Regions from separate parts of the Erwinia sp. PME.40.26/001 genome, predicted to be linked through region 2. Evidence: predicted binding sites of a transcription regulator. Region 2 holds the regulator's gene; each other region holds the start of a gene.

Region 1 (7,757 bases), on a different contig from region 2:
CATCCGGGCATCAGCTTCCTCTGTTAATAAAAAACCCCACAGGCGTGGGGTTTTTTTTTGCTTTAACTCTGAAGAGCCGTCTCAGAATTTATAGTTGAAACTGGCACCGTACAGCCAGGCTTTACCGCTGGAGCTAAAGGTATAAGGCGTTGCCTGTCCATTCTGGGCGGTAGCAATCGGGTCATTCCCTTCCTTGACGGTGACTTTTTTACCGTGCATATAGGAAACGCCTAAATCCACTGACGCGTCTTTATTAAAGGCATACGACGTACCGGCACTCAGCCATAAACGATCCTGATCGGGAATGGAAATAGAACGTTTATCTGACGGTACCGGGCTGTCATCAAAGGCAATACCGGTGCGGAAGGTCCAGTTATCGTCGTAATAATAGCTGGTACCGAGGGCAATACGATAAGCATCGTGGAAGCTTTCGTCTTTATAGAACAGCTCCTGACCATTGCTGCCGGTGGCTTTTAATTCCTGGAACTGGCTCCAGCTGGTATAGGCCATGCTGTAGTGAACGGCCCACTGCGGTGCCACTTTGTGGTAACCGGAAATTTCCCACATTTCAGGCAGGTTCAGCGACAGCGAGCCCGGAATGGTGCTGCCGCTGGTGCCGGTAGGCAACCCGAACTGGCTGCCGATAGGGTTAAAGGCGACCGGAATATCACTGCGGTAGTCACCGTCAAAATCAATCTTCACTTCAGAGCGGTAGGTCAGACCGAAGCGGTTATTATCATCCACTTCATACAGCACGCCGGCGTTCCAACCGTAGCCCCATTCATCGCCTTTCAGGTGGGCAATCTGGGTATCGGCAGGGGCCGCAGGCAAGCCTGCTGCCGGCAGGAACGAACCCAGTTCGCCGATGGTACGTTCAATTTTAGCCCGGGCGTAGACTGCATCAAAGCCCACACCAAAGCTGAAATGCTGGTTAAGGCGGTAGGCAGTGCTGAGGTTCAGGTTCATCGTCAGCAGGTCGGTTTTACCGGCAAACGGACCACCGGCATAGCCGTCATTAAACTCAGTTGCGAGACCGTAATTGCTGGTGGCCGATGCGCCGATCCACCACTGGTCATTCAGCGGCTGCACATAATGAATATTCGGCACCCACTGGGTCGGAGCAATATTATCGGCATTCAGACTATTGCCTGCGCCAGACTGCCCCTGAATATTAACATCCGGGTCAATAAATACCGCGCCAATAGAAAACATCGGACGGTCCATTAATGCCATGGTTGCCGGGTTACGGCTGGCTGATGCCGCAGAATCACCCATCGCCCCTTCGCCTGCATAAGCACGACCCAGACCAATGGTAGAGAATTCGTTCAGTTGAAAGCCAGCTGAGAAAGCATTAGAAGAAACAAGCGCCACTGCTGCTGCGAGTGCAGACTTAGCAAACAGGTTTTTATGGTTCATAACCACAACCTCATTATCTGATTTTATAATTAAGCTCTGTTACTAGACGTAACAAGGGATCGCGGATTCTAGTGACTGACAGACAACGAACAAATCAGACCAGTGGCGCAAGTATAGGTCTGACCTGTGTATGTGTTGCAATAATGTTTTTCAAATATTTCTAAATTGTTCACGGAAAAGAGATCTGGCTAACAAAAACCTTACATTCCTTTTTTACCTCATTCAGTGTGACTTGTTTCGGATCAATTAATAGTGTGATTTTCATCACTCAACACCCTGTTTTCAGGGGATGACTGGAGCTGAAATAGTGTCGGGCGTAAACTGACGACAGTCTCAATTAATCTGCCGCCAGACAGACAGCGGCAAGCCGGAGGATGTATGACTGACGCGATTAACCGCTGTAATGCCAGCGAAACCGCAGCCTGTTGCTGTGTTGACGTGGGTACCGTGCTGGACAATACCGACTGTACTGCCAGCTACAGCCACACCTTTAACAGCCGTGATGAGGCAGAAGCGGCGCTGCGCACGCTCAGTGAAAAAGCCGCTGCCGTGGCCTCTGAGCCCTGTCAGATCGACAGCCGCTTCAGTGAGACTCCGCAGGGGGTCCAGCTTGACTGTGATTTTCTCTTCAGCTGCCAGGCTGAAACCATGATTTTCCAGCTCGGCCTGCGCTAATCTCCTGGTGGAGGGTGTGCCCCTCCACCAGAATCGTGTTTCTTCTCGCATTTTTATCTTCCTGCCGTAGCGCCCACCGTTATTCTGGTTAACACTGATCAGGTCAGACCTCTTGGCAGTGATGCCGTCGTTCTAAAGACAGGCCTTCATTCACCCCCATTGCCGCCAGTGCAGCTGTAATGTGATGTGATGCGGGCAGAAAGGTGAGAATAATGAGTAAAGCATTCCCATTGCTGACACGTCAGGGGGATCGCATCGCGATCACCCACGGGCTGCGTACGCCCTTTGCCCGTCAGGCCACCGCCTTTCACGGCATCCCCGCCCTGGAGCTAGGCCGGATGGTGGTCAGCGAACTGCTGGCCCGCAGCGAGATCCCCGCAGAGGTGATTGAACAGCTGGTGTTTGGACAGGTGGTACAGATGCCGGAAGCGCCTAATATCGCCCGGGAAATTGTGCTGGCCAGCGGTCTCAGCGTGCATACCGATGCCTACAGCGTCAGCCGTGCCTGCGCCACCAGCTTTCAGGCAGTGGCTAACGTCACCGAAAGCCTGCTGGCGGGGACGATTAGCGCCGGAATGGCTGGCGGGGCAGACTCCTCTTCCGTGCTGCCAATTGGCGTCAGCAAAACGCTGGCGCGGATGCTGGTCGACCTGAACAAGGCCCGGACCCTGCCGCAGAAACTCAAACTTTTCAGCCAGCTCCGGCCGCGTGACCTGCTGCCGGTGCCCCCGGCCGTGGCGGAGTATTCGACCGGGCTGCGTATGGGCGACACCGCCGAACAGATGGCCAAAGATCATGGCATCACCCGTGAGGAGCAGGATGCGCTGGCACACCGCTCCCACCAGCGCGCAGCCAGCGCCTGGCAGCGTGGCCTGCTGCAGGATGAGGTGATGACGGCCTGTGTCCCGCCGTGGAAGCAGCCTTTCCTGCAGGATAACAGTGTGCGTACCGAATCACGGCCTGAAGACTATGCCCGCCTGCGTCCGGCATTCGACCGTCAGCACGGCAGCGTCACGGCGGCCAACAGCACCCCGCTGACCGATGGCGCTGCGGCAGTGGTGCTGATGACGGAATCCCGCGCGCGTGAGCTGGGCCTGGTGCCCATGGGCTACCTGCGCAGCTACGCCTTCAGCGCGATTGACGTGCGGCGGGATATGCTGCTGGGCCCGGCTTATGCCACACCGCTGGCGCTCGAGCGCGCCGGTGTCACCCTGGCTGACCTTTCGCTGATCGACATGCATGAGGCTTTTGCGGCACAAACGCTGGCGAACCTGAAGATGTTCGCCGACGAGCGCTTTGCCCGTGAGGTGCTCAACCGGCCCCACGCGCTGGGTGAGGTGAATCAGGAGATCTTCAACGTATTGGGCGGATCTATCGCCTACGGACACCCGTTTGCCGCCACCGGAGCGCGGATGATCACGCAGACGCTGAATGAGCTGCGGCGTCGCGGCGGCGGACTGGGGCTGGTCACGGCCTGTGCGGCCGGTGGCCTGGGTGCGGCAATGGTTCTGGAGGCAGAATAATGGATTTACCCACTGCATTTACGCTGACGATGCGTCTGGATAACGTCGGGGTGATCACCATTGACGTTCCGGATGAAAAGATGAATACGCTGAAGGCAGCATTCGCCGGACAACTCCGCGAGGTGCTTCAACAGGCGCGGGCCAACCCGCAGCTCGCCGGGCTGGTGATTATCTCGGGCAAGCCGGATTCCTTCATTGCCGGAGCCGATATCAGCATGATTGCGGCCTGTACCACGGCACAGCAGGCGAGTGCGCTGGCGGAAGCCGGTCAGGCGGTGATGGCTGAGATCGCCGCACTGCCGGTTACGGTGGTGGCGGCGATACACGGGGCCTGTCTGGGCGGCGGGCTGGAGCTGGCGCTTGCCTGTCATCGCCGGGTCTGTACCCTGGATGATAAAACCCGACTGGGCCTGCCCGAGGTCCAGCTGGGGCTGCTGCCCGGTTCCGGGGGCACGCAGCGTCTGCCGCGCCTGATCGGGGCCTCCACCGCGCTGGATATGATCCTGACCGGGAAAACCCTGCGTGCGCGGGCGGCACGGCGTTGCGGACTGGTGGATGACGCCGTACCGCACAGTATCCTGCTGGAAACCGCTGCCCGCCTGGCGCTGAAACCGCGTAGCGCGACACAAGCCCTCCCGCTGCGGGAGCGTCTGTTAAACGGTCCGGCGGGCAGGGCGATCCTGTTTGCGCTCGCCAGACGTCAGACGCAGGCCAAAACGCACGGTAACTATCCGGCGACGGAAAAAATTCTCAGCGTGGTGCGCTGCGGGTTGGAGCAGGGCAGCGGCAGCGGTTATGCCGCCGAAGCAAAGGCTTTTGGTGAACTGGCCATGACACCGCAGTCAGCGGCCCTGCGCAGCCTGTTTTTTGCTACTACAGCGCTGAAAAAAGACCCTGGTGCCAGCGCAACGCCGCGCGTGCTAAACCGGATCGGTGTGCTGGGCGGTGGCCTGATGGGCGGTGGTATTGCCTGCGTGACTGCCACCCGCGCCGGACTGCCGGTCAGGATCAAGGATATCAGCCCGGACGGCATTAACGCTGCGCTGAAAGCCAGCTGGCAGGTACTGACCCGGCAGGTGAAGCGGCGGCATCTGAGCGCCGCAGAGCGTCAGCAGCAGATGGCGCTGATCAGCGGCGGCACCGATTATCAGGGCTTCCGTCAGCGCGATATGGTGATTGAAGCGGTATTTGAAGATCTGGCACTGAAGCAGAAGATGGTGGCAGAAATCGAAGCGCACTGCTCGCCGGAGACGCTGTTTGCGTCAAACACCTCTTCGCTGCCGATTGCCGCAATTGCAGCGGACGCGCAGCGGCCGGAGAATATTATTGGCCTGCACTACTTCAGCCCGCCGGAGAAAATGCCGCTGGTGGAGGTGATCCCCCATGCCGGCACCGCGCCTGTGACCATCGCTACCGCCGTCGCCCTGGCGAAAAAACAGGGGAAAACGCCAATTGTGGTGTCTGACCGGGCGGGTTTTTACGTCAACCGCATTCTGGCTCCGTATATGATTGAAGCCATGCACTGTCTGCTGGAAGGGGAGCCGATCGACTCTATTGATCAGGCGCTGGTCGGGTTTGGTTTCCCGGTAGGGCCGGTGCAGCTGCTGGATGAGGTCGGCATTGATGTCGGCGCGCATATTATGCCCGTGCTGCAACAGGCCTGGGGCGATCGCTTTGCACTTCCTGCCGCGCTGGATGCCGTTCTGAAAGATGACCGCAAGGGAAGAAAAAATGGCCGGGGTTTTTACCTTTATCCGCAGAAAGGGCGCAGAAAGCAGGTAGATAACTCCGTATACCGGCTGCTGAAGCTCAGTGAGAAACACCATCTCAGCGCACAGAATATCGCTCAGCGCTGTGTGATGATGCTGCTGAATGAAGCGGCCCGTACGCTGGATGAGCAGGTGATTGCCAGCGTACGTGACGGGGATATCGGGGCGGTATTCGGCATCGGCTTCCCGCCGTTTCTTGGCGGGCCATTCCGCTATATGGATCAGCTGGGCATTCGCGAGGTGGTGAACCAGTTAACCCTGCTTGCGCAGCGTCACGGGACACGTTTTACGCCCTGTGAGCGGCTGATAAAAATGGCTGAAGCGGGGGAATCTTTCTGTAAAACGGAAGTGAAGCTGAATAGTCGCACTGATTCAGCGGGTTAGTCTGGCGGGGCAGTGAATGCGCTTTTGTGGGGCATTCTGCGGGGCGCTCACTAAGTAAACAATCGGTTGACTATACTCAAGGCATTGGGGTACAACACACCGTTCATTCTCTGGATGAAGAGTCGGATGGCGTTGTCCCCCGGCGTTTTTGTTTAACAACAGCGGTGCTATATGCAAGTTTTCATTATGCGTCACGGCGATGCGGCATTAGATGCAGCCAGTGATTCTGTCAGACCTCTGACCCACTGCGGCTGTGATGAGACTCGTCAGATGGCGAACTGGCTTAACGGCCAGTCGGTGGATATTGAGCGGGTACTGGTCAGCCCGTATCTGCGTGCGCGGCAAACGCTGAACACGGTTCGTGAGGCGTTGCCCCTGCCCGAAGGCGAAGATGTGCTGCCGGAGCTGACGCCGGGAGGCGATCCGGGGCTGGTAGCCTGCTATCTGCAGGTGCTGGCGAACGAAGGAGCCAGGTCGGCGCTGGTGATCTCTCACCTGCCGCTGGTGGGCTATCTGGTGGCTGAACTCTGCCCGCAGGAAGCGCCACCGATGTTTGCGACCTCCGCCATTGCGTGCATTGAGTTTGATGCGGAGAACGCCACTGGCAAGCTGGAGTGGCAGGTTTCCCCTGCCAAACTCGCCAGGGCGATATGATCGACGGCGGCGGACCGGATCAACCGGTCCGCCCCTACGGCAACATCAGTTCTGGCGGCAGCCACTCTTCGATTTCAATCAGCACCAGCAGTGCTGCATCCCCACCAAACAGCTTTGGCGCCTGATGAAAGGCCATCACCATGGGGTGCTGGGCCAGCCACAGCGGCGTTTGCTGTTTAAGAACATGTTTGCCGTGGCCGTGCATCACGCTGGCGCAAAAGATATGCTCACGGCGACAGGCGGCAATCAGCGCGCCCAGCTCTTCTTTGGCCTGTTTCTGCGTCAGCCCGTGCAGGTCGAGAAAAATTTCCGGGCTGTAATCCCCGCGACGCAGCTTCTTCAGCTCATAGTGGTCAACATCCGCACGTACATAACGCACCGCACCTTCACTGGCCAGCAGCGGCTGAAATTCATCTGAAAAATAGTGGCTGTTATCCATCTGCTCTGACAGCAGGCGCTTCTGCGGCACATGGTCTGTTTTTTTACGCAGCGGCTTGTGGACAATGGTGTCCTGGGCCAGCTTACGCGTGCCGGCCATCAGCCCGCGAAACAGCGCCAGGTCTTCTGCATTCAGATTCTCTTTTTTACTCATTCTCTGCGATCGCTATGCGTTAGGTGAGGGCCATGACACCAGTTAAAGGGCCATAACATGCGTTTTCTGCCGTCAGTCTACCTTTTCCGCGCCTGCGGCTGAAACAAATCTCAGCTTTTTCACCCCCCCGCGCTGAATTATCTCAAGCTTCGTGGCAAACTAGCGCCCGGGTTTAACAGAACGGCCTGCGGAGGGCACTTTGGACAAAATTTTCGTCGATGAAGCAGTCAATGAGCTGCACACTATTCAGGATATGTTGCGCTGGTCGGTCAGCCGCTTTTCTGCCGCTGATATCTGGTATGGCCACGGCACCGACAATCCCTGGGACGAAGCCGTTCAGCTGGTGCTCCCTACGCTCTATCTGCCGCTGGATATTCCGGAAGATATGCGCAACGCGCGCCTGACCTCCAGCGAGCGCCACCGTATTGTTGAGCGCGTGATCCGCCGCATTAATGAACGGATCCCGGTGGCCTACCTCACCAATAAAGCCTGGTTCTGCGGGCACGAATTTTATGTGGATGAGCGTGTGCTGGTGCCGCGTTCACCGATTGGTGAGCTGATTAACAGCCACTTTGACGGTATCATCAGTCAGGATCCCCAGCACATCCTCGATATGTGTACCGGCAGCGGCTGTATCGCCATCGCCTGTGCCTATGCCTTCCCGGATGCGGAAGTGGATGCCGTTGACATCTCTACCGACGCGCTGGCGGTGACCGAGCAGAACATTGGCGCACACGGTCTTGA
Region 2 (7,757 bases):
AGACACGAGGAGTTTAACGATATTCGTGATCTGCATAAATCTTTACTGAAACTAATATTTTCATATTTCATTCATATCGTGATCATAGTCACTATTTTTCGTCGCCTGGTAACGTTTGCTTTCATAACGTTGCCGCGTAAATAAAGGTAAAACGCTGGCGCGTTGCCAGGTGCCTCTTTACAATCACCGTTGGTTATATGGTTTGTCGCACTCAGTAAGGAATCTTTCATGTTGAAACGTACGTTGACCGCGGTGGCAACCGTTCTGGCACTGTCTTCGATCTCTGCCTCCGCCATGGCTGCGAAGGGGGATACGCATGTGCTGCTGACCACTTCTGCGGGTAATATTGAACTGGAACTGAACAACCAGAAAGCACCGGTGTCGGTGAATAATTTTGTGGATTACGTGAACAGTGGTTTTTACAACAACACGATTTTTCATCGCGTGATCCCAGGCTTTATGTTGCAGGGTGGCGGTTTTACCGCTGATATGCAGCAGAAACAGCCTAAACCGCCAATTAAAAATGAAGCGGATAATGGCCTGCTGAACAAGCGCGGCACGATCTCAATGGCGCGTACCGCAGATAAGGACAGTGCCACCAGCCAGTTCTTTATCAACGTGGCAGATAATGCCTTCCTCGATCACGGTCAGCGTGATTTTGGCTACGCCGTTTTCGGTAAAGTCGTTAAAGGCATGGACGTTGCCGATAAGATTGGCCAGGTACAGACCAAAGATGTGGGGCCTTACCAGAATGTTCCGGTGACCCCAGTAGTGATCCTCTCTGCGAAAGTGCTGCCATAATTTTCTCACTGGCCACTCTGTCAGGATCGCCCGCCGGCGGTCCTGGTATCAGGACCTCCGATGCTGCTTCTGATCGACAACTACGACTCCTTCACCTGGAACCTCTACCAGTATTTTTCTGAGCTGGGGGCGGAGGTGTGCGTTCACCGCAATGATGACATTACCCTTGATGAGATCGCCGCAATGGCCCCTCAGCATCTGGTGATCTCGCCCGGGCCTTGTACCCCTGATGACGCTGGTATCTCACTGGAAGTTATCCGTCATTTTGCTGGTCAAATTCCCCTTCTGGGGGTTTGCCTCGGGCATCAGGCTATCGCACAGGTACTTGGCGGACGGGTGGTGCGCGCGCGCAAAGTCATGCACGGTAAAACGTCGCAGATTGAACACCGTGATGGTGGCGTGTTTGCCGGGCTGAATCACCCGCTGACGGTAACCCGCTATCACTCACTGATTGTTGAAACCGGCAGCCTGCCCGCAGAATGTGAAGTCACTGCGTGGACAATGGACGATCGTGGTCAGCCTGACGAAATCATGGGCTTCAGGCACCGTACACTGCCGCTGGAGGGGGTACAGTTCCACCCGGAAAGTATCCTGAGCGAACAGGGGCATCAACTGCTGGCTAATTTCCTCAAACGGTGATTATCATTTGCCTTTCTGTGACTTTTTATTCATATTTTATGACTATGTTTTCATGTGTCTGAAAAGAATAAATGGCGAGGTAGTGAATGACGGCGGAAAAAATGGCGGTAACACGCGCGACGTTTGATGAGGTGATTTTGCCTGTTTATGCACCAGCGCAGTTTGTGCCGGTAAAAGGCAAAGGCAGCCGCGTGTGGGATCAGCAGGGCAAAGAATACATCGATTTCTCCGGCGGCATTGCGGTGACGGCGCTGGGGCACTGCCATCCTGCGCTGGTTGAGGCGTTAAAAACCCAGGGTGAAACCCTGTGGCACACCAGTAATGTCTTTACCAACGAACCCGCCCTGCGCCTGGCAAGTAAGCTGATCCACGCCACTTTTGCCGATCGTGTCTTTTTCGCTAACTCCGGTGCTGAAGCCAACGAAGCCGCGTTTAAGCTGGCGCGTTACTATGCCACCAAACGCCACAGCCCTTTCAAAAGCAAGATTATTGCCTTCCATAATGCCTTCCACGGCCGCACGCTGTTTACGGTCTCCGTTGGCGGTCAGCCAAAATACTCTGACGGCTTCGGACCCAAACCTGCGGATATCGTCCACGTGCCGTTTAACGATCTGGCCGCGGTCAAAGCGGTGATCGACGATCACACCTGCGCGATTGTGGTAGAGCCTGTTCAGGGCGAAGGCGGCGTGATGCCGGCGACGCAGGAATTTATGCAGGGCCTGCGTCAGTTGTGTGATGAGCATGATGCGCTGCTGGTGCTGGATGAAGTGCAGAGCGGTATGGGTCGCAGCGGCAGGCTATTCGCCCATGAGCATTACGGCATTCAGCCGGACATTCTGACTACCGCCAAAGCACTGGGCGGTGGTTTCCCGGTCAGTGCGATGCTGACCACTCATGAGATTGCCTCGGTGATGGCGCCAGGCGTTCACGGTACCACCTACGGTGGCAACCCACTGGCCTGTGCGGTGGCTGAAGCGGCGCTGGATATCATTAATACACCGGATGTGCTGAATGGCGTGGAAGAACGCCGCCAGCTATTTGTTGATGCGCTTCAGTCGCTGGATGCCCGCTTCGATCTGTTCAGCGAAATCCGGGGTAAAGGCCTGCTGATTGGCGCGGTGCTGAAACCGCAGCACGCGGGTAAGGCGCGCGACCTGCTGAATGCCGCAGCAGAGGCAGGCGTGATGGTGCTGGTAGCCGGAACCGACGTGATGCGCTTTGCGCCGTCGCTGGTGATCGAACCGACCGACATTGCTGAAGGCATGGCGCGCTTCGCCACCGCCGTTGAAAAGGTGCTGTAAAAGGATCTTGTGCCTGCGGGTAACGTACTGAAGATCTGTACGGGACCCGCGGGCGGACCGGCAAAAAAGCTGCACTTACGTTTTTGATTTACGCAGGTGGCGAGACAACCAGCGGCCATGATGTGGTCGCTGGCTCCAGGTCAGTGATGAGAGGGTATGCATTACGCTGAGATGACCAAGAATGCGCTTCACATGCCGCTCGACAATCGTTACCGGGCCTTGATGGAAATCCTCGGGAGCGTCCAGTATGTTACTGCCTGAGTCGGGCCCGTCATATTCCAGGCGCTGCTGGCAGCGCTGCAGGGCAATTTCACAGGACTGCAGATAACGTTCTGCCAGCGCCGGGGTCAGCATAGTGTGTTCACGCGCCAGGATAGTCATGGCGTTGATATGCTCCACAATAAACTGGCTGTGCGTGACCCACAGCTGCATATCGGACAGATAGCCGGAGTTAAAGCCCGGTTCCTGCATCGCCTGGTGCAGGGAGTTAAACAGCGCATTGTGTGCCTGGTTAACCCGCATCCGCTGGTAAGCCAGCTTCACGGCATCCTGTTCGTTACCCAACAGCATCTGCAGTGCTTCCTGATAGGTCTCCAGCGCATCGTGCGCATTCTGCCGCAGTAACCCACTCTGCCACTGAGGCCACAGCCAGATCATGCCGCCAAAGGCGATCAGGCAGCCCATCAGCGTGTCCATCAGTCTTGGCAGCAGGAACTGCGCGCCGTTCAGGGCTAACAGCTGTAATGAATACACCGCCGTGACGGTGAACCCCACTGTGGCCCAGCCATAGAATTTCCGGATAAACAGGTAGCTCACCAGCGTGATGACCAGCATGATCAGCAACACCCAGGATTCCGGGGCGTGTAGCCCGAGGGTAGCGGCTGCGATGACCAGCCCGGCCAGCGTGCCCAGCGCCCTGTGCTGAATACGCACCCGGGTGGCGCTGTAGCCGTTAAGACTGACAAACATCACCGTCATCAGGATCCAGTAAGGCTTCGGCAGATTGAAGAACAGCGCCAGCGAACTGGCAAAGGTCAGCATCACCGCGTAGCGTGCGGCAGTGCGCAGGGCGGAGGATTTCAGCGACAGGTAGCTCTTTAGCGCCGGGAGCAGGGGCAGGCGACGCTGGCGGTCGGCCATCAGGTCACGGCGATACAGCGGACGCTGAGTGCGCAGCACGCGTGCGATGCGGCTGAAGTGGTAATAACAAAAGTGGCCGACCGGGTTGTCGGGATGCTGACGGGCAATCTTCTCCAGCGCCTGAAGCGGTTTATCCATGGTGAAACGTTCAGGGTAACGATGATAGAGAATATCATCGGCCAGCACCCGCAGCCTGGCGGCAATGGTCTGTGCGTTCCAGCGGATGACCGCTTCAGCATGGCTTTTTTCTACCAGCTTTTGCACTTCTTCCGGCTGATGCAGGCTGACCGCAATATGTTCCTGCAGATCGAGCGCCACCTGGAATGCCCGTGTCAGACGCTGATAGTGGTTGTCCCGATTAGCGGACAACATATGCATCTGCTGATAGCAGGTATTAATCAGGTCGACGGCTTTCTGCTGGCGTGCCAGCAGCGGCGGCAGGGCGGTCTGCGGATCGGTGAGCCGGGTCAGAAGGGTGTATTTTGCTTCACAGTAGTCTGCCAGTTCACGGTACAGCAGGCTGAGGGTTTCACGCATCGGCTGCTCTTTCCACAGCCAGAACCAGAACCAGTTAAATGCTCCGTACCAGACGGTCCCCAGAATATATAACAGTGGGGGCTGCCACAGAGGCATTCGTCCCGCCAGGCTGAGGGTAAAGATGGCGGCAATCAGCGAAGCCGGAAGCAGGCGGCCATGAAGGGGGCTAATCTCACCCGTGACGCCCAGCACTAAGGCCATGACTAGCAGGATAACGGGCAACGGCACGCCCTCTAACCCGGCGTACTGGATCAGGAAGCTGCTGGAGGCGAACAGACAACCGCCAACGATGAGGCGTTTAAAGAAGCGTTTGTGGGGGGTATCCAGACCGGCGTTATTACAGCAGGCGGGCACTAAGGAGAACAGCAGCCCGTTTTGCAGGTTGCCCAGCATCCAGCCGATCGCCACGGGTAAACACAGCACCAGCGTTTGTCTGAGCGCATAGTTAACTTCCGGGTGATAGATAAGTCTCCGCCACATGAGCCACACCAAATAAAAACGGCGCGACAGGGCGTCGCGCCGTGGGTTCAGAGCCGGTTAACGTGTGCCGTATACAACGATGGTTTTACCATGTGCAGAGATCAGGTTCTGATCTTCAAGCATTTTCAGAATACGGCCTACGGTTTCACGGGAGCAGCCGACAATCTGGCCGATCTCCTGACGGGTGATTTTAATTTGCATGCCGTCCGGGTGCGTCATGGCATCTGGCTGTTTGGCCAGATTCAGTAACGTTTGGGCAATGCGTCCGGTGACATCCAGGAAAGCTAAATTACCCACTTTCTCTGACGTAACCTGCAGTCGACTCGCCATCTGTGCAGAGAGACGCATCAGAATGTCAGGATTCACCTGAATCAGCTGACGGAATTTTTTGTAAGAGATTTCAGCCACTTCACAGGCTGTTTTCGCACGTACCCATGCACTGCGTTCCTGACCTTCTTCAAAGAGGCCCAGTTCGCCGATGAAGTCGCCCTGGTTGAGGTAAGAGAGGATCATCTCTTTGCCTTCTTCATCCTTGATTAACACCGCTACAGAACCTTTAACGATGTAATAGAGGGTTTCCGCCTTTTCACCCTGATGTATCAGCGTGCTTTTGGATGGATATTTGTGAATATGGCAATGTGACAGGAACCATTCGAGTGTAGGGTCTGTTTGCGGTTTGCCGAGAACCATTCGCTGTTATCCTCTGTTGTAATCGAGCCTAAATATACCCTCTATTCTGCGGGAGACAGGGGCATTGCCGCTGATCTGCCGTACGAAATAATTAAGGGTATCAGGGTATGAATCCCTGCCAGGCGTTGAAATATTCAAGCGTTCCCATAGGAAAATATACGGGCCTCTGTTAGGAGCATGGCTCGTGCTGTCGTCCCGTTTTACCGTGCATTGTCTTGCCAGTAAAATATTGCAGCTTTGTTTGTAGCACAGCTTTACAAGGCTGTCTTCTGTTGTCTCGCTTCAGCATAGTTGGAAAAAGGCAGCGTTGCCGTTTTTATTGGCACAGCGTACTCTGCGGTAACTGAATGAAATCGAGGATTTTGTTATGCAAGCACGTGTTAAATGGATTGAAGGTCTGACATTTTTGGGAGAATCCTCATCGGGCCACCAGGTGCTGATGGACGGAAACTCCGGGGACAAAGCGCCCAGCCCGATGGAGATGGTGCTGATGGCCGCCGGAGGCTGTAGCGCTATTGATGTGGTTTCTATTCTACAAAAAGGCCGTCACGATGTGGCTGACTGCGAAGTGAAGCTTACCTCAGAACGTCGCGAAGAAGCCCCGCGCATCTTCACCCATATCAACCTGCATTTTATCGTCAGCGGCAAAGCGCTGGGGGATAAAGCGGTATCACGCGCCGTCGACCTGTCCGCAGAGAAATACTGTTCAGTGGCCATTATGCTGGGGCAGGGCGTCAAAATGAGCCACAGCTATGAGGTTATCGACCTCGCCTGACCCCGGTTTTCTGATAACAACGCGATGGAGCAGGTGGCCACCATCGCGTCATGTTCTTCACCTCCTCCTTCCCGACAGCGGCACATGATGCTCACCCCCTCACCACACGCATTTCACGCCACAGACTGACGGGGCAACCGCAGTATATTCCCCGGCGCAGTAGACGAAGGCCTGCAGACTCAGGCTGGTCGTTATTCCGTTAAAACCCAATCAAGGAGTGATGATGAATACCAAGACGCTAATTCAGGATGTCTCCGCCAACGTGCTGCAATGGCGGCGTCACATTCATGCCCATCCGGAGCTCTCTTTTCATGAACAGGGTACGGCTGATTATGTTGCCGCTGAACTGGAAAAGTTTGGTCCTCTGACGATCAGTCGACCCACCCCTAACAGCGTGCTGGCTGAGCTTTCAGGTTCCCACCGGGGTGACTGCATTGCCCTGCGGGCGGATATGGATGCTCTGCCCATTGAAGAGCTGAACCAGGAGCCATTTACCTCGCGTCATCGCGGTGTGATGCACGCCTGCGGGCATGATGCGCATACGGCGATGCTGATGGGGGCCGCCTGGGTGCTGTGCCAGCAGCAGGCGCAGATCGCCGGTACGGTACGATTTATTTTTCAGCATGCGGAAGAGGTGCCACCGGGGGGGGCCAGTGAGCTGGTGAAGCTTGGCGTGCTGGAGGGGGTGTCACAGATCTATGGTTTACACGTGTTTCCCACCCTGCCGACGGGGACGGTGGCGGTGAAAGAGGGCGTCTTCAGCGCCGCCTGTGATAATTTTGACCTGGTGTTACAGGGGAAGGGGGCGCATGCGGCGATGCCGCAGCAGAGTACGGACCCGCTGGTGCTGGGAGCGAGCGTGGTTGAGGCGTTACAGCACATCGTGTCACGCCGGCTGGATGCGAACGACGGTGCGGTACTGACAGTGGCCAGCTTCCAGTCGGGGGACAGCTACAACGTCATTCCTGACCAGGCCCACCTGCGCGGGACGTTGCGCACGCTCAGCTCCGATAACCGCAGCACGATCCCCCGCATGATGTCACAGCTGCTTGACGGGATGACGCAGGCCGTGGGGGCCAGCTACGTGCTTAAATGGACGCCGGGTTATACCACTGGCGTGAATCATCCGGATGCCTGCCGCGTGGCAAGAGAGACGGTTCTCGCCACCCGGGGAGAGAAGGCTCTGCAGATCCTGTCTACCCCGATGTTTGGCTGCGAGGACTTCTCCGCCTATCAACAGGTCGTACCGGGCTGCTTCCTGTGGGTCGGTTCGGGTGATCTGGAGAAAGGCACCTGCTGGGGATTACATAACCCCCATTTCCGCCTTGATGAAGAGGTATTGGGCATCGGCGTCAGCCTGCACGTCGGCTTAATCCATCGTCTGCTGATGACAG
Region 3 (7,757 bases), on a different contig from region 2:
CATGTTTTCCGTGCAGTAGTCTGAATACACTTCCGGCACGTAAAGCATGCGGCTACTGTCAAAGTTACGTCTGAGCTGGATCGCATTCGCCGCTTCACGCAGCAGGTTCAGTTCATCAAGCAGTGTCTTTTCGTAATCCGCGACCACTTCCCGTGGCCGCAAACGTCGCCCGTCAGGCAGCAAACGCGGCACCCAGCGTGCCAGGCGATAAATCAGCCGCATATCCGCTTTTATCACCGGTAAAATGTCAGGGCGAATCACTTTGATCACCACTTCACGACCGTTTTCTTTCAGCGTGGCGGTATGAACCTGGGCGATGGAGGCGGAGGCCAGCGGGACGATATTAAAATCGTCGAACTGGGTTTCGATCGGCGCACCCAGTGACTGTTCGATCAGTTTAAGGGCTTTTTTACCGTCAAATGGCGCAACACGATCCTGCAACATGGCCAGTTGATCGGCGATCAGCGGCGGGAACAGGTCGCGCCGGGTCGACATCATCTGACCAAACTTAATCCACACCGGCCCCAACTGCTCAAGCGCCAGGCGTAAACGCTCACCCAGTGGCCTGTCTTTATGGCGATTAGGCATCCAGAACAGGCATTTACGGCCGAAGCGTAATGGCAGTGTGAGGCGTATTTTGGGGATCAGTTCATCCAGGCCATAGCTGAGGAAAACCCGAATAATCAGATAAAGACGACGCAGTTCACCAAAGGTCATTTGGCCTCCATCTGGTTAAGGCGTGCGTCCAGCGCATCCAGTGAACGGGACACGGCATCCACTTCTTCAGCAAACCAGGCCAGCTCAAGGGAGCCGGGTGCCACACGCCACTCTTCAGTCAGCGTTTGTGACAGGTAGTTCTGCTTGCGCTGCACATCACGGCGTACGGCATTGAAGCCGCGACGGGCAAACTGAGTCATCCCCTGAGCAGCAATATCGCCGGTCCAGGGGGCAAGATATTCGGCAGGATCGAGTTCAGCCAGGTCAAGGAGCGCGGAAAACTGCTGCACCACCTGGAGATCACCGTCAACGTCGAGTTCACCGCTGCGTATCAGCGTGGTCAGTTGCTGACGGTCACGCAGTTTTGACAGCGTAGAAAAGCGTGTTTTCACCGTACAGTCCGGCGTATCACCCCACTCACCTATCACATCAACCTGCTGTTCACTGAAAATAAAAATCAGGGGCTGCTTCAGCTCAGCCAGCAAGATGGCCAGACTGCGACCATTGAGACGTTGACGCGCCGCCTTAAGGCCACGATCGCGGTAGAGCAGATGATTGAGCGCGGTCTCCAGACTGGCAGTTAATAGCGGCGTTAATGTCATGCGTTTCCCTGCTTAAAACTTGAATCCGCGGTGCAAGGCAACGATGCCGCCCGTCAGATTGTGATACGTCGTATTTTCAAAGCCCACATCCATCATCATCTGCTTCAGGGTTTCCTGATCGGGATGCATACGGATGGATTCAGCCAGATAGCGATAGCTGCCGGCGTCTTTTGCCACCATTTCACCAATGCGCGGCAAAATGTGGAAGGAGTAAGCATCGTAGGCTTTGCTCAGGGGTTCGAACTGCGGCTTGGAGAACTCCAGCACCAGCAGACGCCCGCCTGGCTTAAGCACGCGAAACATCGAGGCCAGGGCCTTCTCTTTTTCGGTGACGTTACGCAGGCCGAACGCAATGGTAATACAGTCAAAGTAGTTATCGGGGAACGGCAGGGCTTCTGCATTCGCCTGAACATAATTCACATTACCGATAATGCCTTTGTTACGCAGCTTATCGCGGCCCACCTTCAGCATTGAGCTGTTGATATCCGCCAGTACCACCTCACCGGTTTCCCCCACCAGACGCGAGAATTTTGCGGTGAGATCGCCCGTGCCACCGGCCAGGTCCAGCACGCGCTGCCCGCGGCGCACGCCGCTGGAATCAATGGTGAAACGCTTCCAGATACGGTGAATACCGAATGACATCAGGTCATTCATCAGATCATATTTGGCCGCAACGGAATGGAAAACATCAGCCACCATATCGGCCTTTTCGTCTTTCGCAACCGTGCGATAGCCAAAGTGGGTAGTGTCCTTTGATTCATCTGCCATTTGTTTTGCCTGCTCTACAATCAAATATTTGCCAAGTGTACCAGAGTCATGAAGACCAGGCACTTGCCGAAGGTTTATTCATTGACGCGGCGAGTGAGGGCATCTGCCGCAAACTCCGGCTTGTCAGCAGGCGAGTCGTCGTCCTCGTCTCCCTCGTCATCAGCTTCAGGCAGCGCCTGCCCCACCAGCCGGGGGTTGATCGGACGCTTCACTTCAACGCCCATCTGACGGAACCCTTCGGTCTGGGCAATCAGATTACCGCGCCCTTCCGACAATTTTTTCATTGCCTGGCGGTAGCTGTCCTGAGCCTTATCAAGGTTCTGACCGATTGCACTCATATCATCGACAAACAGGCGCATTTTGTCATACAGCCTGGCGGCGCGATCGGCAATACGCTGGGCGTGGCGGCTTTGATGTTCATAACGCCACAGATTATTAATCGTGCGCAGCGCCACCAGCAGCGTGGTCGGACTCACCAGCATGATATTCTGATTCAGCGCCTCGTTGATCAGCTCCGGCTGCCGATCGATGGCCAGCAGGAATGCCGGTTCAACCGGGATAAACATCAACACATAATCCAGTGAACGTAAACCAGGTAATTGTTGGTAATCTTTTCGACTCAGCAGCCGCAAGTGCCCGCGTATCGCGGCAATATGCTCGCTAATGGCCAGCTCACGTGCGGCGTCGTCCTCGCCGTTAAAATAGCGTTCGTAGGCGACCAGCGTCATTTTTGCATCGATCACCACATCTTTGCCCTGGGGTAGCCGCACTATCACATCCGGCTGCATTCGCCCTTTCTGTTCAAGCTGAATATTCACCTGGGTTTCATACTCATGGCCTTCCCGCAGCCCGGACGCTTCCAGTACCCGGCTAAGGATCACCTCACCCCAGTTCCCCTGGGTTTTGTTATCCCCTTTCAGCGCTTTCGTCAGGTTTATCGCTTCCTGTGCCATCTGAGCATTGAGCTGTTGCAGGTTACGAATTTCATGCGCGAGGGTATGCCGCTCACGCGCCTCCTGCCCAAAGCCTTCCTGTACCTGACGGCGGAAACCCTCCAGCTGTTCACGCAGCGGTGTGATCAGACCGTGCAGGCTTTGCCGGTTTTGTTCATCCACCCGCCGGCCGCTGTTCTCAAAGATACGGTTCGCCAGGTTTTCAAATTGCGCATTAAGGCGTTGTTCACTATTAACCAACAGGCGCTGCTTTTCTTCGGCCGCCATCCGCGTCTCTTCCAGCCGGATAGTGACTTCCCGCAGTTCGGCTTCCTGAGACGCATTAATTTCCAGCTGATTTCGCAGTTCCCGGGTCAATTGCTCTGCTTCCCCACGCCAGTGATCGAGCTGATGCAGCTTCTCACCGGCGGCCGCCAGCGAACCGTGCAGCTGACGCAGCTCCTGTTCATTCTGTTTCTGCGTGTGGAGGTGAGCATCCAGTAACTGCTGCTGGCGCTGAAGTCCGGACTGAGCCTGTTCAGCTGCCTGCTGCTGTAGACGACGTTCCGTTTCGGCCTTCGCCAGCTGTTGCTGGCTGCGGATCCCGGCTATCAGCCAGCCAGCCAGTAACCCGACCAGGCCAATCCCCGCGCCATAAATGATTGATACATCCACCTTACTTCTCCTGCTGAAACCCTGACAGGGGAAAAATAGAGGCGCACTGTATGAATGTCCAGATAAAAAGCAGCGGTCTGGTCTGTAAACGCAGAATTATCGAGAGGGATCTGAATTCAGAGGCAGGAAAACGGGAGAGTAAAGGCCGTGCCACAGCACGGCCAAAGCATAAGCTATCAGATCAGGCGACGTGCGGCCTCGACGACGATTTTAACGGCATCGCTTTCGGTACGTTTCATGGTTTCCGCATCAGGGATTTCCTGCTGGGTGCGGTTCACAATCACCCCGGCCACCATCCCGGCGCGCAGGCCCTGGCTGGCGCACATGGTCAGCAGCGTTGCAGACTCCATCTCGTAGTTCAGTACGCCCATCTGCTGCCACTCTTTCATTGAGTTCTGGAAGCGGCTCACTACGCGTCCGGAGAAGGTGTCGTAGCGTTCCTGGCCCGGATAGAAGGTATCCGACGAGGCGGTGATACCAATATGGGTGGTGGCACCCGCCGCTTTCGCGGCCTCCACCAGCGCCGTGGTGCAGGTAAAGTCGGCGACGGCCGGGAATTCCAGTGGAGCAAAGTGCAGGCTGGCCCCGTCGAGGCGAACGGAACCGGTGGTCACCAGCACGTCACCGACATTAATACCCGGCTGGATCGCACCGGTGGTCCCGACGCGCAGGAAGGTCCGCACACCCAACTGCGCCAGTTCCTCCACCGCAATGGAGGTCGACGGGCCGCCGATGCCGGTGGAACAGACGATCACTGGCGTGCCAGACAGTTCAGCACGCCAGGTAGTGAATTCACGGTGTGAGGCCAGGTGGACAGGATTGTCCATCAGGGCGGCAATTTTCTTCACGCGCTCCGGGTCACCCGGCACGATGGCCAGCGTGGCGCCCTGAAGGTCGGCTTTAGTTAAGCCAAGATGGAAAACGTCAGACTGTGCCATTTGAAACTCCTGTCACGGGAAGAGGGAAGAATGAACTTAAGACTACTGTAAGGAAATCCGTCGCACTTTTATGTGATAAGCGTCGACAATACAAATGAAAATTACATTGATTACATTATAAATAGTGACACCCATCACATCATACAACCCAGCCTGACCGCTTTCACACGCCTGACCCTGTCGTTTGGGGTGATCTGATGATAAGAGATACCAGAGGTGATGTCTGACCCCGGCGCATTTCGGGCTATAGTTAAACCCTTAATGCCGATCGTATTTGTGCACGCATGGAGAGGATAATGAAAACCGACGATAACACGACGCAAGAACAGAACAATAACGGCTTCGCGCCAGCCACGCTTCCCACTGCCGCCACTACGATTACCACGGACAGCGCGGATATTCTTTCGGGTGAGACGTCAATTCCGACCCAGGGTGAGAACATGCCTGCCTTCCATGCAAAACCGCGTCATGCCGAAGGGCTGCTGCCGGTGGTGCTGGTGATTCAGGAGATCTTTGGGGTTCACGAACATATCCGCGATATCTGCCGTCGTCTGGCGGCTGAAGGTTACCTTGCGGTAGCGCCTGAACTCTATTTTCGCCAGGGCGACCCGGCGGACTATAACGATATTCCGACCTTGTTCAGTGAACTGGTGAGTCAGGTTCCGGATACTCAGGTGCTGGCCGATCTTGACCATGTTGCCAACTGGGCATCCCGTCATGGCGGTGATATGCGCAATATGGCCGCTACCGGCTTTTGCTGGGGGGGACGAATTACCTGGCTGTACGCCGCACACAATCCCCAGCTTAAAGCGGCGGTAGCCTGGTACGGCAAACTGGTGGGTGAAAAAACCATGAAACAGCAGAAACAGCCAGTCGATATCGCGGTGGATCTTAACTCCCCGGTGCTGGGCCTGTACGGCGGCAAAGACGACAGCATTCCGCAGGAGAGCGTGGAAACCATGCGCCAGGCACTGCGGGCGGCCAATGCCACGGCGGAAATTATCGTTTATCCTGATGCCGGCCATGCCTTTAATGCCGACTATCGCCCGAGCTACCATGCCGAATCCGCTCAGGACGGCTGGCAGCGTATGCTGGCCTGGTTTAAGCAGCATGGCGTTGCGCCTAAAGCGTAAAAAAACAGGGGCGCCATGCGCCCCTCGTTGATAACCACCATCACAACACCGGGAATGATGCGCTCTGTGCATTACGCAGGTTGTGCGCCGCTTTGACCATGTTGGCCAGTGCCTGACGGGTTTCAGTCCAGCCGCGGGTTTTCAGGCCGCAGTCCGGGTTCACCCACAGTCGCTCAGGCGGAATGCGCTGTGCGGCCTTGCGTAGTAGTGCTTCCATCCACGCCACATCAGGCACGTTCGGCGAGTGAATGTCGTACACCCCGGGGCCGATGTCATTCGGATACTCAAACTCCTCAAACGACTCCAGCAGTTCCATATCCGAACGTGAGGTTTCGATGGTGATCACATCCGCATCCAGGGCGGCAATGGACTCCATGATGTCATTGAACTCGCAGTAACACATATGGGTGTGGATCTGGGTGTCATCCTTCGCCACGGCGGCGTTGAGGCGGAAGGCGTCTACCGCCCATGCCAGATAGGCAGACCAGTCGGAACGGTGCAGCGGTAACCCTTCGCGCAGGGCCGGTTCATCGATCTGAATAATACCAATGCCGGCGTTTTCAAGATCTACCACTTCATCACGCAGCGCCAGCGCAATCTGTTTAGCAATGGTTTCCCGGGACACATCTTCGCGTGGGAACGACCAGCACAGAATGGTGACCGGACCGGTCAGCATGCCTTTCACCGGTTTATCAGTCAGGGACTGTGCGTATTTCGCCCACTCAACGGTGATCGCGTCAGGACGGCTGACGTCACCGATAATCACCGGCGGTTTCACACAGCGTGAACCGTAGCTTTGCACCCAGCCATTCTGGGTGAAGATGAACCCGTCGAGGTTTTCACCAAAATACTCCACCATATCGTTACGCTCTGCCTCTCCGTGAACCAGCACGTCCAGCCCCAGTCGCTCCTGCTCTGCAATCGCCTGTCTGATGTGGCTGGCGATGCCGGTACGATAGTGGCTGCCGTCCAGTCTTCCCTGTTTAAAATCAAGCCGCAGGCCGCGAATTTCAGTGGTTTGTGGGAAAGAACCGATAGTGGTGGTGGGCCAGGCTGGCAGCTGAAAACGCTGGCGCTGGGCATGCGCACGTACCGGATAGGGGCTGTTACGCTGGCTGTCTCGGGCCGTAATAGCGGCCAGGCGCTGACCCACTGCCGCATTGTGTACACGGGAGGAGTGCTGGCGGGCACGGATCGGCGCGCTCCAGGCTTCCAGGGAGCCAGGATCATTATGATTCAGGGCGTTGCTTAACAGCGACAGCTCGGCACACTTTTGCAGGGCAAACGCGAACCAGCTTTTCACTTCATCATCGAGACGGGTTTCGACGCTGAGGTCAATGGGGCTGTGCAGCAGTGAACAGGACGATCCGATCCACAGCTGTTTGCGCGTGGCCACCAGCGGCTGCAGGCGCTCAAACCAGCGGCTCAGGTCGGCACGCCAGACATTACGGCCGTTAATCACACCAACGGAGAGTACCCAGTCTGCCGGCACCGTACGGTTCAGTACCGTGATGTCGTCTTTGCCGTGAACCAGGTCAACGTGCAGGCCCTGTACCGGCAGCGCGGTAATGGTGTCGAGGTTCTGACCGATGCTGTCAAAGTAGGTGGTCAGCAGCAGTCGCGTCTCCCCCTGCAGGGCAGTGTAAGCAGGTTTAAAGGCCGCCAGCCACTCAGGGGGCAGCTCCAGCGCCAGGGCAGGCTCGTCGATCTGCACCCATTCAATACCCCGTTTAGCCAGTTCGGCCAGCACCTGCTGGTAGACCGGCAGAATATCGTTCAGCAGGCTCAGGCGGTCAAAAGCGTCCCCTTTCACCTTGCCCAGCCACAGATAGGTCACCGGACCAAGCAAAACGGGTTTCACGTTATGTCCCAACGCCAGTGCTTCATCCACTTCCTCCAGCAGCTGGGCCCAGGTCAGTCTGAACTGCTGGCCCTGAACAAACTCCGGAACCATATAGTGATAGTTCGTGTTAAACCATTTGGTCATTTCTG
Region 4 (7,757 bases), on a different contig from region 2:
CAAACGCGGCGTGGATGATGTCCGAAAAAATTGTGTCAGTATTTGGTGTGATTTTTGTCACATCTTACGTGGCTAAATCGTTCGGTCCCGTTATATTTGGCCAGATAGCATTTTCTGCCTCACTATTTTCAATTATTCAGACTATTGCCATTTTTGGCACGGAAACGATTCTATTTAAAAGCATCAGTAAAAGCACACCGAAAGGAATGCGACTGATGGCCGTGGCAAAGTCGCTACGACTGACCTTATTACTGGTGCTTTCGCTGCCAGTATTGCTGTACGTCTGGCTAACGATGCGTGAGAATTTTATTGTCTTTGCCGTGGCTTCATTTTTATCGGCCCTGTTTGTGACCCAGGATGTTTTTAGCGTTTACAATAACGCCCGCCTGGAATCACGTATGAATACGGTGGCGAATGCCATCGGCATGATACTGAGCTTTATGATCAGTTTTACCGTTGCCTGGTACAAACTGAGCCCGCTGTGGTTATCACTGTCGATTGTTGCGGTCACGCTGGTGCCCTATCTGATTAAGCGCAGTCGCTTCTATCAGACCCACAGCATCAGCCTGCCGCCCCGGCATAAACGTAAGAATTATCTGCGTTATTTGTTGTATGCAGGCCTGCCGCTGGCCATCTCCAGCGTGTTTATCGCCGTCCAGGTAAAGACCGCGCAGTTCTTTCTTCTGGGGGTGAGTTCGGCCCATGACCTGGGGTTGTTTACCGCAGCCAACACCATTTCTGCTTCATGGATTTTTATTCCAGTGGCAATTATTACATCCTGTTTTTCTGAGATTTTCAGAGAACGCGCGGATGTGGCAGTTAAACTGGCTTCACGACTGAATGGTTACGTTATGGCAGTTTCACTTTTGATGCTCTCCGTTGTCACGCTGTTTGGTGACAGGATCATTAACAGCCTGTATGGGCAAGATTACACACAAGCAGGAAACCTCATTACGTTATTGTCGTTAGCAACCTGTTTTTCGGCAATGGGAACCGTAGCGTATCGCTACATGGTTAAAGAGGGTGGCTTCAATTATTTACTGGTGAAAGTGATTCTGCTGGTAGTGATTGGCCTGGCGACATCGTACTTCTTTATCCACACCTGGGGATTAACAGGCGCAGCCTGGAGCGTGTTTATCACCGAACTCCTGTCCCTGACGATAATGAATTATTTCTTTAAGAATGGCGTCATTCTTAAAATACAGCTTTCCTCACTCAACTACAAAACCTACAGATGAGGTCAATCATGTTGAAGCTCAAAGCAGAATTGAGAAAGGGTTTTGTTTACCTGTTCAAGAAAATGCCTTGGTCTTACCAGGATAAAGTTTATTACTTTCAGAAATTCAAAAGAATACCGAATATTCGCGAACCCCGACTGTTCAATGAGAAAGTTCTGTATCGTAAATATGTGACGGGAGACCACGTGCGCTATGCCAATTTATCGGACAAATTACTGGTCCGGGATTATATTGCCCATACCATTGGCGAGTCATATCTGATCCCGCTGGTTCACCAGACTGACGATCCGATAACGCTGCTGAGTCTGCCGAGCCTGAAAAATACGGTGATTAAACCCAATCATGGCTCAGGGATGGTCGAGATCGTGCTGGAGGAGCCTGACTGCATCCAGAAGCAGTTGCTGATTAAGCGCTGTGACGAGTGGCTGCACAAGGATTTCTCACACCATGCGCGCGAGATCCACTATCGCTACATCAAACCCCGCATTCTGGTTGAGCAGTACGTCGGTGACGGCAAGTTTGCCGCCGTTGACTACAAATTTCATATGTTCAACAAGAAAGACGGTAACTTCGAATACGTGCTGCAGGTGATTTATAACCGGGTGGGGAACGCTGCGCTGTCGATGAACTTCTACGTCAACAACCTGAAGCAGACGTTCTATAAAATTCGTGACACCGGATTCGATACCAGCGCCGAGCTGGAGACGCTGGAGCATGCACTGGAGCTCAGTAAACAGCTGGCCGCAGATTTTGATTATGTGCGGGTGGACTGGTACATCCATGAAGGCCATATCTACTTCGGTGAGCTGACCTTCACGCCGGGCGCGGGCATGGTCACCGGACTGGAAAACGGTCTGAATCAGATCATGGGTGATATGTGGCTGCAGGATCGCCAGACGTCAGCGCTGCCTGAGGTCAAAGCCTCCAGCGATGTCCCGATGCCGGCGGTGCTAAAAAAGATCTAAAAAGTGGCAGGTCATCGCCTGCCCGGTGAGCCGGGTCAGCTCCCCGGGCAGATGTCGCTTACGGCATTGGCCAGTCGGCAGGCGTCCGGCTCATCACCTCAACGAACACATCTTTGGTGATATGCCAGAAGTTATGCAGATTATCCATACTCAGCGTAATGCCCAGCAGTCCGGTGACAAACCAGCACGACATGCCAATACCGATGCCGGTAAAAGCAAAGGCCATCACGTTACGGCTGGCTTTACGACAGCGTACGTTAAAGGTGCTGGCAAAAAACATCATCACTGCGCTGAGCAGCTCCCATCTCATAAGAATAACGCTGGTGGTAATAGTCGCCATGCTGAAAACTCCGGGGGGTCTGTCCTGACAAACGAAATGCAACATCACCCGCAGCGGAACCGGAGCTGCCAGGCGTGCTCCTTTCCGGTCTGACGAACAGGTCATTAAAGTGTGATGGCGATCACATTATATCACCCGATTTTAAAAACTGAACAAAATTTAAACCTGGTATGGTAGATATTTTTTACCGCTAGCCTGACTATTCTGTTAAGTCAAATTTATTGGTTTAAGATGAATCCGACGCTATTTAACATTGTGCGTTGTCTTGATGATCTGTAGGATTTTTTCGCTAATGCTACTCATAACCCGGCTGTGCCTTTTCTCCCAGTGCTTTTTCCTGGGCCGGACAGCTGTTGGTCTAAAACAAGAATTATAAATATTTCTAATATAATTACCGATCTGCGAACTGCAGAAATCACCAAGGGGGAGTATATGTCTTTTCATGGTCACTCCTGGCTTCGCCACCTTTCACCGCTTGTGAACATCGGATGAACACCCACAATCAGCGGCCGTCTCAGACGGCACGTGTGCTGCCGACGATGGGCCAGTCGTTCCGGCGTATTCACCTGACGGTGATGCTGGTGTTTCTGCTGTGCAGCGGTCTTTCCCTGTCGGCGCTCTCCATGTACGTATTGCGCAGCTACGCGGAAAATAATATTCAGCTTATTGCCACCAGCGTCAGCTACAGCGCCCATACCGCAGTATTAAAAGGGGATGCCGAAACAGCAAAAAGCCTGTTGAGTGATATCGGCAGCCATTCCGATTTTTCCGCTGCACGCATCTACGATGCTCATCAGAAACTGCTGGTGAGCTGGCAGATGCCGGGTGCCAATGTACATCGGGGCCTCAGCGCCGCCGTTGCCCAGTGGCTGTTTCCGAAACCGGTCAGCGCACCCATTATTCATCATCATAAGGAAATTGGCCGGGTCTGGATCCATGGCGATGCCACGCGCGTGCTGCACTATCTCTGGCAGGCGATGCAGTGGCTGGGGGGCAGTTTGCTGATCACCGCGCTCCTGGCGTTCTGGCTTTCTCACCGCATGCACGCCAGCATTTTACAGGGGCTGAAAAATATCGCCTCGGTGACCCATGACGTGCGCAAACGCCGGGCCTTCTCGCTGCGCGTCCCGTCGGCATCGATTGCCGAGCTGGACAAACTGAGCGGGGATTTCAATGCCCTGTTGGACGAACTGGACCAGTGGCAGCGTCATCTGACGCGTGAGAACAGCTCCCTCGTTCACCAGGCCTTACACGACGGACTCACCGGGCTGCCGAACCGTAAAGCGTTCGATCGCCAGCTTCAGGCGCTGCTGCTGGACCCCCTCCGCCGCCAGCAGGTGGCGGTGCTGTTTATCGACGGCAACCGCTTTAAGCAGGTAAATGATCGCCATGGTCATGCTGCCGGCGATCATGTGCTCACCGTGACCGCGCAGCGCCTGCAGGCGCGGCTGGGCAAAGAGGATATGGTTGCACGTCTGGGAGGGGATGAGTTTGCGGTGCTGCTGACCAGAGCCGGAGATGAGGAAGAGGTCGCTCAGGTGGCACGCCGCATCATCCGCGCGATGCAGCCGCCGGTGCAACTGCCTGATGGCACCCGGGTGGTTCAGTCGTTAAGCGTGGGGGCGGCGATGGCCAGACATCACCCGGTCGGCGAGGTGCTGATTGCTCAGGCAGATGCGGCGATGTATCACATCAAAGCGCTGGGCGGTGGCTGGTATCTGTCGCCGCTGCACTGGGGGCAGGAACCGCTGGCGATGCCACCGCAGAGGCTGATGGCATCGCGTTAAGCTTTAGCTGCACGTCGGACAGGCTTTCTCATGGCCCGACGGGCTGAAGCGCGGTGCAGTGAAGTCGCCGCAGTCAAAATTCCAGCCTGAACGCTGCAGCGTCTGGCGACGCATGGAATGGCGGTAAGCCGTCGGCGTCTGGGCGAACTGGCGTCGAAAGACGCGGGAAAACGTCTGCTGTGAGTCATAGCCATACTGCAGGGCAATGTCGAACACCGGGCGCTGGGTCAGACGCAGCGCTTCAGCGGCCAGCGTAAGACGACGTTCACGAATGTAACCACCCAGCGTCTGTTTCGTCACGGAACGGAACATACGCTGCAGGTGCCACTTCGAATAGCCAGATTTCGCCGCCACTTCATCAATCGACAGGGTTTTTTCCAGATTACTGTCGATCCAGTCTGTCAGGGTGCTGATGATGTCGTCATGCATACACTTTTCTCCCGGGTCTCTGCGTCAATAGATCGCGAACTCAATGGTTGCTGAGTATAATTCCTCAAGTTAACTTGAGGTAAAGCGCTAAATGAAAAAAATTCTTCGCACTTCTGACAAGCGGGAACTGACCCCTGGTGACGTTGCCCGGCGCTGCGGCGTGGCGGTATCGACGCTGCATTTCTATGAAAGCAAAGGGCTAATCAGCAGCTTTCGCAATCCGGGAAATCAGCGGCGTTACACGCGTGACGTTCTCAGACGGGTGGCAGTCATTAAAATCGCCCAGCGCATCGGCATCCCGCTGGCCACCATCAGCGACAGCCTGATGCAGTACTCCCCCGGCAAACGAACGACCCCAAAAGAGTGGGCGCTGCTGTCGCAGCAGTGGCGTGACGAGCTGGACAGACGCATTGAAACGCTGACCCGTCTGCGGGATGACCTGGATGGCTGCATCGGCTGCGGCTGCCTGTCGATGGAGGACTGCCCGCTGCGCAATCCGAATGACCGGCTCAGTGAACAGGGTACCGGAGCGATCCTGCTGGATGTGAAAGGCGCTTAACCTTCTATACTCAGGTTTTAAGGAGCGACTATGATCACCGTACATCACCTGAATAATTCGCGCTCACAGCGCGTGCTGTGGCTGCTGGAAGAGCTGGAAGTCCCGTATCAGATTAAACGTTATCAGCGGGAGGGCACGCTGCTTGCCCCCCCGGAGCTGAAAAAAGTACACCCGTTAGGTAAAGCCCCGGTGATCACCGATGATAATCGCGTGGTGGCGGAGTCAGGGGCGATCCTGGAATATCTCGAATCACATTATGATGCTGCCGGCCAGCTGAAGCTGGCCGATGATGAGGCGGTGATCCAGTCACGCTACTGGCTGCACTATGCAGAAGGCTCCCTGATGCCGCTGCTGGTGATGAAGCTGATTTTCAGCCGCATGGGAAAAGCCCCTGTCCCCTGGCTGCTGCGGCCAATCGGCAGCGCTTTTGGTAAAGGGGTGCAGAAAGGTTACCTCGACCCGCAGATCGCTAACCACCGTCAGTTTATTGAGCAGCATCTGGCCCGCAACGAATGGTTTGCCGGTAGCCGGTTTAGCATCGCTGACGTCCAGATGAGCTTCCCCCTGCAGGCGCTGACCGCACGTGGCGGGGCCGCAGACAGCCCGGCTATCCAGGCCTGGCTGCAGAAGGTGCAGAGCCGTGCCGCCTGGCAGCGTGCGCTGCAGCAGGGCGGTGAAGTCAAGTTTGACTGAGCAGGTTCCCGTCTGACCCCCTCCGCGTATCGCCGTCATAAGAAAGCGCTATGAGAGGACAGGGGGCTTCCCCCGTTAACATCCCTCTGTGTGAATGATCAGGGGGATGTAAATCAAGACTTATGCAAATTTAAGCGTTAACAGGTGTTGAATATGCACCATTAAACACCGGATAATCGTTTGCGCGAAAATACGCACTGCAATGACGCGGTTTTTACGTGGAATAGTAAACGTTTGCCTTTATCCGGTTTGTGCCTCGCCCTGAGGTTTTTGACACCGTGAATATTGTGCCAGGGATGCAAACGTTGACTACCGCTGGGATGCAGCGGTACCACGCAGCGATAACTCATAAGAATGCTCAGGGGATTACAATGTCAGCTCCTTCTCAACCGGCCAGCGGCTCTCTCGACGCCTGGTTCAAAATTTCTGCGCGCGGTAGCAGCGTCCGTCAGGAAATCCTGGCGGGTCTGACGACCTTCCTGGCGATGGTCTACTCCGTGATCGTGGTGCCCTCGATGTTGGGCAAAGCGGGCTTCCCGCCGACGGCGGTGTTTGTGGCAACCTGTCTGGTCGCCGGGTTTGGTTCCCTGCTGATGGGGCTGTGGGCCAACCTGCCGATGGCGATTGGTTGTGCTATTTCCCTGACGGCCTTCACGGCCTTCAGCCTGGTGCTGGGCCAGCAGATCAGCGTGCCGGTCGCGCTGGGTGCGGTGTTCCTGATGGGGGTCCTGTTCACGCTGATCTCAGCCACCGGTATCCGGGCCTGGATCCTGCGCAATCTGCCAATGGGCGTGGCGCACGGCACCGGCGTCGGTATTGGCCTGTTCCTGCTGCTGATCGCCGCCGACGGCGTTGGCCTGGTGGTGAAAAACCCGGGGCCGGGACTTCCGGTCGCGCTGGGCCACTTCCCGTCATTCCCGGTGGTGATGACGCTGCTGGGCCTGGCGGTGATTTTTGGCCTGGAGAAACTGCGCGTACCCGGCGGTATTCTGCTGACCATTATTACCATCTCGGTAATCGGCCTGATTTTTGACCCGGCGGTGAGTTATCAGGGGCTGTTTGCTATGCCCAGCCTGAGCGATGCACAGGGGAATTCGCTGCTGTTCAGCCTGGATATCCTCGGCGCACTGAAACCGGCAGTGTTGCCCAGCGTGCTGGCGCTGGTGATGACCGCCGTCTTTGATGCCACGGGTACCATCCGCGCCGTGGCCGGGCAGGCCAACCTGCTGGATAAAGACAACCAGATCATCAACGGTGGTAAGGCGTTAACCAGTGACTCTCTGAGCAGCATCTTCTCCGGTCTGGTTGGAGCAGCCCCTGCGGCGGTGTACATCGAGTCGGCAGCGGGAACGGCGGCAGGCGGTAAAACCGGCCTGACGGCCATTGTGGTCGGTGTTCTGTTCCTGATGATCCTGTTCCTGTCGCCGCTGGCATACCTCGTGCCGGGCTATGCCACCGCACCCGCGCTGATGTACGTTGGCCTGCTGATGTTAAGCAACGTTTCCAAGATCGACTTCAGCGACTTCGTCGATGCGATGTCCGGCCTGCTGGCGGCCGTATTTATTGTACTGACCTGCAATATCGTGACCGGCATCATGCTCGGCTTTGGTTCGCTGGTGATCGGCCGCATCTTTGCCGGAGAATGGCGCAAGCTCAACGTCGGTACGGTTCTGATTGCCGTCGCGCTGGTCGCTTTTTATGCCTGCGGCTGGGCGATTTAATGCTGTTTCGGGGCCGGGATCGCCG

What was found. Region 2 encodes CRP, which controls carbon source genes, mostly activating them, when cyclic AMP is high. Its sites were predicted from a motif close to ATGTGANNNNNNTCACAT; they were not measured.
Region 1: ACZ3HG_RS07440 (YfcZ/YiiS family protein) is a predicted target of CRP. The motif match lies at 1,669-1,686, and genes of this name have one in related genera.
Region 3: udp (uridine phosphorylase) is a predicted target of CRP. The motif match lies at 4,755-4,772, and genes of this name have one in related genera.
Region 4: ACZ3HG_RS21040 (YjcB family protein) is a predicted target of CRP. The motif match lies at 2,653-2,670, and genes of this name have one in related genera.

Annotation. Positions count from the first base shown of each region.
Region 1 covers NZ_JBVHNP010000001.1:1,575,266-1,583,022, reverse strand. Annotated here, with positions in the region: gene fadL (long-chain fatty acid transporter FadL) at 82-1,416, opposite strand; gene ACZ3HG_RS07440 (YfcZ/YiiS family protein) at 1,795-2,091, shown strand; gene fadI (acetyl-CoA C-acyltransferase FadI) at 2,304-3,614, shown strand; gene fadJ (fatty acid oxidation complex subunit alpha FadJ) at 3,614-5,767, shown strand; gene sixA (phosphohistidine phosphatase SixA) at 5,939-6,421, shown strand; gene smrB (endonuclease SmrB) at 6,456-7,013, opposite strand; gene prmB (50S ribosomal protein L3 N(5)-glutamine methyltransferase) at 7,213-7,757, shown strand, end outside.
Region 2 covers NZ_JBVHNP010000003.1:48,307-56,063, reverse strand. Annotated here, with positions in the region: gene ppiA (peptidylprolyl isomerase A) at 229-801, shown strand; gene ACZ3HG_RS10800 (aminodeoxychorismate synthase component II) at 862-1,440, shown strand; gene argD (bifunctional acetylornithine/succinyldiaminopimelate transaminase) at 1,527-2,741, shown strand; gene ACZ3HG_RS10790 (YccS/YhfK family putative transporter) at 2,817-4,898, opposite strand; gene crp (cAMP-activated global transcriptional regulator CRP) at 4,956-5,588, opposite strand; gene ACZ3HG_RS10780 (OsmC family protein) at 5,956-6,363, shown strand; gene ACZ3HG_RS10775 (amidohydrolase) at 6,587-7,757, shown strand, end outside.
Region 3 covers NZ_JBVHNP010000013.1:14,300-22,056, forward strand. Annotated here, with positions in the region: gene ubiB (ubiquinone biosynthesis regulatory protein kinase UbiB) at 1-717, opposite strand, end outside; gene ubiJ (ubiquinone biosynthesis protein UbiJ) at 714-1,319, opposite strand; gene ubiE (bifunctional demethylmenaquinone methyltransferase/2-methoxy-6-polyprenyl-1,4-benzoquinol methylase UbiE) at 1,332-2,087, opposite strand; gene rmuC (DNA recombination protein RmuC) at 2,162-3,694, opposite strand; gene udp (uridine phosphorylase) at 3,871-4,632, opposite strand; gene ACZ3HG_RS21495 (dienelactone hydrolase family protein) at 4,929-5,765, shown strand; gene metE (5-methyltetrahydropteroyltriglutamate--homocysteine S-methyltransferase) at 5,806-7,757, opposite strand, start outside.
Region 4 covers NZ_JBVHNP010000012.1:14,815-22,571, forward strand. Annotated here, with positions in the region: gene ACZ3HG_RS21030 (MATE family efflux transporter) at 1-1,238, shown strand, start outside; gene ACZ3HG_RS21035 (ATP-grasp fold amidoligase family protein) at 1,247-2,203, shown strand; gene ACZ3HG_RS21040 (YjcB family protein) at 2,262-2,543, opposite strand; gene dgcN (diguanylate cyclase DgcN/YfiN) at 3,032-4,330, shown strand; gene soxS (superoxide response transcriptional regulator SoxS) at 4,334-4,759, opposite strand; gene soxR (redox-sensitive transcriptional activator SoxR) at 4,851-5,318, shown strand; gene ACZ3HG_RS21060 (glutathione S-transferase family protein) at 5,349-6,011, shown strand; gene ACZ3HG_RS21065 (NCS2 family permease) at 6,383-7,732, shown strand.